One region of the Lysinibacillus sp. fkY74-1 genome, then DNA from elsewhere that is predicted to be linked to it. Evidence: a T-box and tRNA genes for the amino acid it is inferred to sense, from the RefSeq annotation. Region 1 holds a T-box; the other regions hold tRNA genes.
The links. The T-box of region 1 lies ahead of ileS (isoleucine--tRNA ligase). A T-box ahead of a tRNA ligase gene usually reads a tRNA of that ligase, here a tRNA-Ile.

Region 1 (2,170 bases):
AGTGCAGTTGCCACAGTTTCTAATAAATCTTTTGCAATGATGAATTTTTTATTAGCTACTGCAACGACAACATACATAAACTCAGGATTTAAAGAAATCCCTAAGTTTGCTGGTAATGTCCAAGGAGTTGTTGTCCAAATAACAAATTTAGCATCTGCTGGTACAACACCTTTTGCATCTTTAATAGCAAAGCTTACATAAATAGAAGGCGATTTAATATCTTTATATTCAATTTCTGCTTCAGCAAGAGCAGATTCAGAAGACGGAGACCAATATACTGGTTTTAAGCCTTTATAGATATACCCTTTTTCCGCCATCTTTCCGAATACTTCAATTTGGCGAGCTTCAAACTCAGGTTTCAATGTAATATAAGGGTTTTCCCAATTACCACGGATACCTAAACGACGGAATTGATTTCGTTGATTGTCAATTTGCTCATATGCATATTCTTCACAAAGTTGACGGAAAGCTGCTACTGACATTTCTTTACGTTTAACACCTTTATTTGTCAATGCTTGTTCAATAGGTAGACCATGCGTATCCCAACCAGGAATATAATTAACATGGTAGCCAGTCATTGAACGATGACGGGTAATCATATCCTTTAATACTTTATTCAATGCATGCCCAATATGAATATCACCATTTGCATACGGAGGGCCATCATGAAGTACATATTCAGGACGTCCTTCTGTACGCTCCATCTGCAATTTATTAATATCCATTTCATTCCATTTTTCTTGCATTTTCGGCTCATTTGCTGGTAAATTTCCACGCATTGGGAAATCCGTTTTTGGCATTAATAACGTATCTTTGTATTCAACCATAAAAAATCCTCCTTTAATTTACATAAAGCATATCGACACTATTCTCTTACGACAGTTATAGGCTTACTTATCTGAAACGATTCGCGGACAAATAAAAAAAGCCCTCATCCCACTAAGGGACGAGAAGCTTCTACTCGCGGTACCACCCTACTTGTAGCACAATCCATTAGGCTGCACTACCTCTTTCAAGCACATTAACGTCGTGCACCACGAAATAACTTACTTTTTTCAGTTATTTAGCTCGGAAGTGATATTCATTGTTAGTTGCTTGTTTGGGCTTCCACTATCCCCAAATCGCTTCACCACGCCTAACAAATACTGTCTTCGTCTCTGCTTCTATGCATATGTCTGTACAAAATAATTACTATTACAAAGTATATGAAATTCAAACAATCGCGTCAAGTTTCATTTAAATTTGATCATCTTAATGAAAAGTAAAGCTACATATCTTCTGATTCTTGCGCTTCATCTACAGATGCTTGAATCTCTGTTAAATCGATATCATACTGAAGTAAATGATCCCAATCATCCGCATTTAATAAATCGAGCTGAGCTTCGACTAGCATCTTGAAACGATTACGGAAAACTTTTGACTGTTTTTTAAGCTCATCAATTTCAATCGTTACCTTACGCGCTTTCGTTAAAGCATCATTAACGATTCGATCAGCATTTTTCTCTGCCTCTTTGACAATAAGCTTTGCCTCTTTTTGAGAATTTCTTCGCACTTCATCTGCTGCTTCTTGCGCAACAACAATAGACTTCTGTAAGGTCTCTTCTAAAGTGCTAAAATGCCTCGCTTGTTCTAAGGCCATTTCTAGTTGCTTATCAACCTCTTTTTTTTCACGCAACAAAATTTCATAATCTTTAATGATTTGATCTAAAAATTCATTTACTTCATCTTCAGCATAGCCTCTGAAAGCTTTTGTAAACTCCTTATTATGTATATCAATAGGTGATAATGGCATACAATCCTTCTCTCCTTTTCGTGTACATTCGTATTTCCTATTATACAATTCTTCCGACAACTTAGCAGTATAAATTAATGAAATTTACTTTTCTTTTAGCTTTTTTGGGCCAATCGACCGACTTGTAGACGGATTTTATCTTTTTTTGTACGGCCTTCTGTCATAATTATTTTCATACGACCGCTTCCTCTTATCGATAGAATATCCCCTTCTTGTAATTCAAAAGCAACGGCATCACGCTCTGTCCAATTTACACGCACTTTTTTACCTGTAATTAAAGCTTGTGCCTTTTGACGAGACACTTTCAAAACTGTTGCAATAATAGCGTCTAGTCGCATGGAGGTAACTATGTAAGATTCCTCTAACCATTCCTCTTCA
Region 2 (2,170 bases), 2.0 Mb from region 1:
GCTACCAGCAGGCATATAGATTCGTGCTTGAAAACCTAGCTCTCGAGCTGCCCAAGCTACCCCACGACCATGGTTCCCATCTGTTGTTGAAATAAAGGTTAACTCTCCCAACTGATCTTTTATTTTGGATGACTTTAATTGTTCAAATGAAAGATCTTCAATATCTTTATTGAGCAGATTGGCAACATATTGTGCGATAGCATAAACGCCTCCTAGTACTTTAAAGGCATTCAAACCAAATCGAAACGATTCATCTTTTATCCAGATTTTTTCTACATCTAAATAAGAAGCTAATGATGCTAAATGATGGAGTGGTGTCTTTTCAAACTTCTCATATGTACGTTGGAATTGACTAACTTTCTTTACTTGTTCAAGTGTAAAATTCGAAAGTAAGGCTGTTATTTGTCCGTCATTATCTTGGCCTACATCATGTTGATTAGGAATCCATTTTAATTTTTCTCTCATATCTCTCCCCCTCTCTCCACATCTTAGTCTATTTCTCTAAAAAATACAAAATGCTCTTACTATCTAACGTAGGAAATAAAAAAACTATACACTCACCTTATTTCCATGAATGTATAGCTTATCCATTAATTATTTCGCAAAGATTTCTTCTACTTGATCTAGCATAATAGCAGCAGCTAAAATTCCTCCAGCTGTACTCCAAATGACATCATCTACTTTATGTGCATTGCCTTTTTGTACAGCAGAAAGGTTTTTCCAAAGAGGATCTCTGTCCACTCTTGTTCAGTTGCTAATGCTGAATCATCACCTATTGGCATGTATGTGAAGAAGAAAATAACATTCCCATCCATTTGGGGGATTACTTCTTTCCCTACCTCTACTGCTAAGTTTTCTAGCTTTTCAGTTCATAAAAAAAGTGCAGTAGATGTAAATTCATCTACTGCACTTAGTATGACCCGTACGGGATTCGAACCCGTGTTACCGCCGTGAAAGGGCGGTGTCTTAACCACTTGACCAACGGGCCGATGGCGGAGAAGGAGGGATTTGAACCCTCGCGCCGGTTACCCGACCTACACCCTTAGCAGGGGCGCCTCTTCAGCCTCTTGAGTACTTCCCCATAAAAAAATGGCTCCGAAGGCAGGACTCGAACCTGCGACAACCTGATTAACAGTCAGGTGCTACTACCAACTGAGCTACTTCGGAATATTGGTGGGCCTAAATGGACTCGAACCATCGACCTCACGCTTATCAGGCGTGCGCTCTAACCAGCTGAGCTATAGGCCCTTGGAGCGGGTGATGGGAATCGAACCCACGACATCAGCTTGGAAGGCTGAGGTTTTACCATTAAACTACACCCGCATAAATGGTGGGTCAGGACGGAATCGAACCGCCGACACTTAGAGCTTCAATCTAATGCTCTACCAACTGAGCTACTGACCCATTTCGTCCATGCTAAGCTTGCTCACTCTTTGCTTATCACGTCTATCAATAAATAATGGCGGTCCCGACCGGGATCGAACCGGCGATCTCCTGCGTGACAGGCAGGCATGTTAACCGCTACACCACGGGACCATTTGGTTGCGGGGGCCGGATTTGAACCAACGACCTTCGGGTTATGAGCCCGACGAGCTACCACTGCTCCACCCCGCGATAATCATATTGTCTTTTCGAGTTTTTAAAGCACCATTCATTCATAGAAACTGGAGGAGGTAGAGGGATTCGAACCCCCGCGCGGTGTTACCCGCCTGTCGGTTTTCAAGACCGATCCCTTCAGCCAGACTTGGGTATACCTCCGTAACAATATATAAATGGTGGACCTTGCAGGACTCGAACCTGCGACCGGACGGTTATGAGCCGTCTGCTCTAACCAACTGAGCTAAAGGTCCTTTAAGATGGCGGCAGAGGGGATCGAACCCCCGACCTTACGGGTATGAACCGTACGCTCTAGCCAGCTGAGCTACGCCGCCAGGATCTTTATACTGGTTATTTTACTATGGTGGAGCCTAGCGGGATCGAACCGCTGACCTCCTGCGTGCAAGGCAGGCGCTCTCCCAGCTGAGCTAAGGCCCCATAATATTTTTTGGAAATGGTCGGGAAGACAGGATTCGAACCTGCGACCCCTTGGTCCCAAACCAAGTGCTCTACCAAGCTGAGCTACTTCCCGTTGTTCTTATGGCGCGCCCGACAGGAGTCGAACCCATAACCT
Region 3 (2,170 bases), 2.0 Mb from region 1:
CCTCAAAGACGATGAGGTAGATAGGTTCGAGGTGGAAGTGTGGTGACACATGGAGCTGACGAATACTAATCGATCGAGGACTTAACCAAAAAGTTTGAAGCATTCAATGAACCGTTTATCCAGTTTTGAAAGAATAATTTCTTTTATAAAGGGTTTCAAGATACGAGTAGTTCGAGGAAGCAATGGAGAGAGGGAAGGAGCGTACTCAAGTACGTGACTGACTGAACGACAGAAGCTGACGAAGAAATGCGATGTATATTGAAAGCCGAACATAGTCTAGTGATGATGGCAAAGAGGTCACACCCGTTCCCATACCGAACACGGAAGTTAAGCTCTTTAGCGCCGATGGTAGTTGGGGGCTTCCCCCTGTGAGAGTAGGACGTCGCTAGGCATAATACCCAGGAGGATTAGCTCAGCTGGGAGAGCATCTGCCTTACAAGCAGAGGGTCGGCGGTTCGAGCCCGTCATCCTCCACCATTCGCCGGTTTAGCTCAGCAGGTAGAGCAACTGACTTGTAATCAGTAGGTCGTGGGTTCGATTCCTATAGCCGGCACCATTTTTTGAGCCATTAGCTCAGTTGGTAGAGCATCTGACTTTTAATCAGAGGGTCGAAGGTTCGAGTCCTTCATGGCTCACCATTTAAGTACCAACCATATTAAGCGGGTGTGGCGGAATTGGCAGACGCACTAGACTTAGGATCTAGCGCCGCAAGGCGTGGGGGTTCGACTCCCTTCACCCGCACCATTTTTCAATATGCCAGATAAAAAAACTTATGCACATGCGGAAGTAGTTCAGTGGTAGAACACCACCTTGCCAAGGTGGGGGTCGCGAGTTCGAACCTCGTCTTCCGCTCCAAATGTGCCGGGGTGGCGGAACTGGCAGACGCACAGGACTTAAAATCCTGCGGTAGGTGACTACCGTACCGGTTCGATTCCGGTCCTCGGCACCATTTTATATGCGCCCGTAGCTCAATTGGATAGAGCGTCTGACTACGGATCAGAAGGTTATGGGTTCGACTCCTGTCGGGCGCGCCATAAGAACAACGGGAAGTAGCTCAGCTTGGTAGAGCACTTGGTTTGGGACCAAGGGGTCGCAGGTTCGAATCCTGTCTTCCCGACCATTTCCAAAAAATATTATGGGGCCTTAGCTCAGCTGGGAGAGCGCCTGCCTTGCACGCAGGAGGTCAGCGGTTCGATCCCGCTAGGCTCCACCATAGTAAAATAACCAGTATAAAGATCCTGGCGGCGTAGCTCAGCTGGCTAGAGCGTACGGTTCATACCCGTAAGGTCGGGGGTTCGATCCCCTCTGCCGCCATCTTAAAGGACCTTTAGCTCAGTTGGTTAGAGCAGACGGCTCATAACCGTCCGGTCGCAGGTTCGAGTCCTGCAAGGTCCACCATTTATATATTGTTACGGAGGTATACCCAAGTCTGGCTGAAGGGATCGGTCTTGAAAACCGACAGGCGGGTAACACCGCGCGGGGGTTCGAATCCCTCTACCTCCTCCAGTTTCTATGAATGAATGGTGCTTTAAAAACTCGAAAAGACAATATGATTATCGCGGGGTGGAGCAGTGGTAGCTCGTCGGGCTCATAACCCGAAGGTCGTTGGTTCAAATCCGGCCCCCGCAACCAAATGGTCCCGTGGTGTAGCGGTTAACATGCCTGCCTGTCACGCAGGAGATCGCCGGTTCGATCCCGGTCGGGACCGCCATTATTTATTGATAGACGTGATAAGCAAAGAGTGAGCAAGCTTAGCATGGACGAAATGGGTCAGTAGCTCAGTTGGTAGAGCATTAGATTGAAGCTCTAAGTGTCGGCGGTTCGATTCCGTCCTGACCCACCATTTATGCGGGTGTAGTTTAATGGTAAAACCTCAGCCTTCCAAGCTGATGTCGTGAGTTCGATTCTCATCACCCGCTCCAAGGGCCTATAGCTCAGCTGGTTAGAGCGCACGCCTGATAAGCGTGAGGTCGATGGTTCGAGTCCATTTAGGCCCATTATTATTCCGAAGTAGCTCAGTTGGTAGTAGCACCTGACTGTTAATCAGGTTGTCGCAGGTTCGAGTCCTGCCTTCGGAGCCATTTTTTTATGGGGAAGTACTCAAGAGGCTGAAGAGGCGCCCCTGCTAAGGGTGTAGGTCGGGTAACCGGCGCGAGGGTTCAAATCCCTC
Region 4 (2,170 bases), 710 kb from region 1:
AGCTCAGTTGGTAGAGCAACTGACTTGTAATCAGTAGGTCGTGGGTTCGACTCCTATCGCCGGCACCATTCCCTTGGAGGGGTAGCGAAGTGGCTAAACGCGGCGGACTGTAAATCCGCTCCTTAGGGTTCGGCGGTTCGAATCCGTCCCCCTCCACCATTTTAGGGGCATAGTTCAACGGTAGAATAGAGGTCTCCAAAACCTTTGGTGTGGGTTCGATTCCTACTGCCCCTGCCAGGTATTGAGGTACTCGTTCATATATGGCTGTTATTATATAGTGGCGGTTGTGGCGAAGTGGTTAACGCATCGGATTGTGGTTCCGACATTCGTGGGTTCGATTCCCATCAGTCGCCCCATTTTAAAATTGGGGTATAGCCAAGCGGTAAGGCAACGGATTTTGATTCCGTCATGCCTAGGTTCGAATCCTAGTACCCCAGCCATTTTTTCTTTTACGAGCCATTAGCTCAGTTGGTAGAGCATCTGACTTTTAATCAGAGGGTCGAAGGTTCGAGTCCTTCATGGCTCATCAGTATTTATTATTTTTGCGCCCGTAGCTCAATTGGATAGAGCGTCTGACTACGGATCAGAAGGTTATGGGTTCGACTCCTGTCGGGCGCGCCAATTTATTCATGTTATCGGAATGTAGCTCAGCTTGGTAGAGCACTTGGTTTGGGACCAAGGGGTCGTAGGTTCGAATCCTGTCATTCCGACCATTTATAAATGGGGCCTTAGCTCAGCTGGGAGAGCGCCTGCCTTGCACGCAGGAGGTCAGCGGTTCGATCCCGCTAGGCTCCACCATTTTAATATTTTTGGAGGTATACCCAAGTCTGGCTGAAGGGATCGGTCTTGAAAACCGACAGGCGGGTAACACCGCGCGGGGGTTCGAATCCCTCTACCTCCTCCATTTCGGGTCAGTAGCTCAGTTGGTAGAGCATTAGATTGAAGCTCTAAGTGTCGGCGGTTCGATTCCGTCCTGACCCACCATTATTTGCGGGTGTAGTTTAATGGTAAAACCTCAGCCTTCCAAGCTGATGTCGTGAGTTCGATTCTCATCACCCGCTCCAAAATGGGCCTATAGCTCAGCTGGTTAGAGCGCACGCCTGATAAGCGTGAGGTCGATGGTTCGAGTCCATTTAGGCCCATCATTATTCCGAAGTAGCTCAGTTGGTAGTAGCACCTGACTGTTAATCAGGTTGTCGCAGGTTCGAGTCCTGCCTTCGGAGCCACGGCCCGTTGGTCAAGTGGTTAAGACACCGCCCTTTCACGGCGGTAACACGGGTTCGAATCCCGTACGGGTCATCAAGCATGTAGCACAGTTGTGTGTTACATGCTTTTTTTATATTCTTCATAACAGACATCAAAGCTACGTTTAGTTGCTTTTTAATGTTAGGTCTAAATCCTTTCCTTCTAATAATCCCTCTCTTTCTAGGAAGCGTTACAATTCCATTTCAATCACTACAGGAACATTGTTTCATGTTAAATTTGAACAAACTATTTCATATATGAAATATGTATGTTTTTTCACTAGCTATTTTCATGGTGCTTATTGCCTTGTTCCTCTAATATGGGGATAAGTGGAGGAATCAATATGAATATACAGGAGATACAATGTTTTTTAAATCAATACCAGCAAGAACAAAATGAATCCGAACTTTGGTTAGAACATAGATTACAACAGATTAAAAGAGCAGGGGAATATAAGCCTACAACAGAAGAGCTAGTTTTTGGTGCACGGGCTGCATGGCGTAATAGCAATAAATGTATTGGACGGTTGTTTTGGCAATCGTTGCATGTAGTAGATGCAAGAGAAGTTTTAGATGAACAGAGCATTTTTCAAAAGTTACTAGAGCATATAGAGTATGCCACAAATCAGGGGAAAATCCGTCCAACTATAACAGTGTTTGCAAATGATAGAGTACGGATTTGGAATCATCAGCTAATTCGTTACGCAGGCTATGAAACAGAAGAAGGCATCATTGGGGATGCACATTCTATCACTTTTACAAAAGTATGTGAATCGATGGGCTGGAAAGGCGAGCGTACACCCTTTGATGTGTTACCACTAGTCATACAGGTAGATGGACATGCTCCACAGCTATTTACAATTCCTACAGAGTATATTTTAGAGGTTCCAATACGTCATCCAGAATCGGAAGCTGTGGAGGAATTA

Region 2: it has a tRNA-Ile gene. The T-box ahead of ileS (isoleucine--tRNA ligase) is inferred to sense a tRNA for this amino acid. The anticodon was not compared.
Region 3: it has a tRNA-Ile gene. The T-box ahead of ileS (isoleucine--tRNA ligase) is inferred to sense a tRNA for this amino acid. The anticodon was not compared.
Region 4: it has a tRNA-Ile gene. The T-box ahead of ileS (isoleucine--tRNA ligase) is inferred to sense a tRNA for this amino acid. The anticodon was not compared.

What each region holds. Positions count from the first base shown of each region.
Region 1 covers NZ_CP170173.1:949,408-951,577, reverse strand. The annotation lists gene ileS (isoleucine--tRNA ligase) at 1-827, opposite strand, end outside; T-box leader at 940-1,167, opposite strand; gene ACE1MS_RS04405 (DivIVA domain-containing protein) at 1,268-1,792, opposite strand; gene ACE1MS_RS04400 (YlmH family RNA-binding protein) at 1,888-2,170, opposite strand, start outside.
Region 2 covers NZ_CP170173.1:3,565,214-3,567,383, forward strand. The annotation lists gene ACE1MS_RS17435 (diaminopropionate ammonia-lyase) at 1-465, opposite strand, end outside; partial or broken gene ACE1MS_RS17440 (iron siderophore-binding protein) at 595-863, opposite strand; tRNA gene ACE1MS_RS17445 (tRNA-Glu) at 917-988, opposite strand; tRNA gene ACE1MS_RS17450 (tRNA-Ser) at 991-1,081, opposite strand; tRNA gene ACE1MS_RS17455 (tRNA-Asn) at 1,091-1,167, opposite strand; tRNA gene ACE1MS_RS17460 (tRNA-Ile) at 1,172-1,248, opposite strand; tRNA gene ACE1MS_RS17465 (tRNA-Gly) at 1,250-1,323, opposite strand; tRNA gene ACE1MS_RS17470 (tRNA-Phe) at 1,329-1,404, opposite strand; tRNA gene ACE1MS_RS17475 (tRNA-Asp) at 1,461-1,536, opposite strand; tRNA gene ACE1MS_RS17480 (tRNA-Met) at 1,540-1,614, opposite strand; tRNA gene ACE1MS_RS17485 (tRNA-Ser) at 1,666-1,758, opposite strand; tRNA gene ACE1MS_RS17490 (tRNA-Ile) at 1,774-1,850, opposite strand; tRNA gene ACE1MS_RS17495 (tRNA-Met) at 1,858-1,931, opposite strand; tRNA gene ACE1MS_RS17500 (tRNA-Ala) at 1,959-2,034, opposite strand; tRNA gene ACE1MS_RS17505 (tRNA-Pro) at 2,052-2,128, opposite strand; tRNA gene ACE1MS_RS17510 (tRNA-Arg) at 2,138-2,170, opposite strand, start outside.
Region 3 covers NZ_CP170173.1:3,573,737-3,575,906, reverse strand. The annotation lists rRNA gene ACE1MS_RS17680 (23S ribosomal RNA) at 1-89, shown strand, start outside; rRNA gene rrf (5S ribosomal RNA) at 276-391, shown strand; tRNA gene ACE1MS_RS17670 (tRNA-Val) at 402-477, shown strand; tRNA gene ACE1MS_RS17665 (tRNA-Thr) at 481-556, shown strand; tRNA gene ACE1MS_RS17660 (tRNA-Lys) at 563-638, shown strand; tRNA gene ACE1MS_RS17655 (tRNA-Leu) at 660-744, shown strand; tRNA gene ACE1MS_RS17650 (tRNA-Gly) at 781-855, shown strand; tRNA gene ACE1MS_RS17645 (tRNA-Leu) at 861-949, shown strand; tRNA gene ACE1MS_RS17640 (tRNA-Arg) at 958-1,034, shown strand; tRNA gene ACE1MS_RS17635 (tRNA-Pro) at 1,044-1,120, shown strand; tRNA gene ACE1MS_RS17630 (tRNA-Ala) at 1,138-1,213, shown strand; tRNA gene ACE1MS_RS17625 (tRNA-Met) at 1,241-1,314, shown strand; tRNA gene ACE1MS_RS17620 (tRNA-Ile) at 1,322-1,398, shown strand; tRNA gene ACE1MS_RS17615 (tRNA-Ser) at 1,414-1,506, shown strand; tRNA gene ACE1MS_RS17610 (tRNA-Met) at 1,558-1,632, shown strand; tRNA gene ACE1MS_RS17605 (tRNA-Asp) at 1,636-1,711, shown strand; tRNA gene ACE1MS_RS17600 (tRNA-Phe) at 1,768-1,843, shown strand; tRNA gene ACE1MS_RS17595 (tRNA-Gly) at 1,849-1,922, shown strand; tRNA gene ACE1MS_RS17590 (tRNA-Ile) at 1,924-1,997, shown strand; tRNA gene ACE1MS_RS17585 (tRNA-Asn) at 2,005-2,081, shown strand; tRNA gene ACE1MS_RS17580 (tRNA-Ser) at 2,091-2,170, shown strand, end outside.
Region 4 covers NZ_CP170173.1:234,480-236,649, forward strand. The annotation lists tRNA gene ACE1MS_RS01100 (tRNA-Thr) at 1-68, shown strand, start outside; tRNA gene ACE1MS_RS01105 (tRNA-Tyr) at 76-159, shown strand; tRNA gene ACE1MS_RS01110 (tRNA-Trp) at 164-237, shown strand; tRNA gene ACE1MS_RS01115 (tRNA-His) at 281-356, shown strand; tRNA gene ACE1MS_RS01120 (tRNA-Gln) at 366-440, shown strand; tRNA gene ACE1MS_RS01125 (tRNA-Lys) at 454-526, shown strand; tRNA gene ACE1MS_RS01130 (tRNA-Arg) at 545-621, shown strand; tRNA gene ACE1MS_RS01135 (tRNA-Pro) at 637-713, shown strand; tRNA gene ACE1MS_RS01140 (tRNA-Ala) at 723-798, shown strand; tRNA gene ACE1MS_RS01145 (tRNA-Ser) at 812-904, shown strand; tRNA gene ACE1MS_RS01150 (tRNA-Phe) at 909-984, shown strand; tRNA gene ACE1MS_RS01155 (tRNA-Gly) at 991-1,064, shown strand; tRNA gene ACE1MS_RS01160 (tRNA-Ile) at 1,069-1,142, shown strand; tRNA gene ACE1MS_RS01165 (tRNA-Asn) at 1,150-1,226, shown strand; tRNA gene ACE1MS_RS01170 (tRNA-Glu) at 1,228-1,299, shown strand; gene ACE1MS_RS01175 (nitric oxide synthase oxygenase) at 1,589-2,170, shown strand, end outside.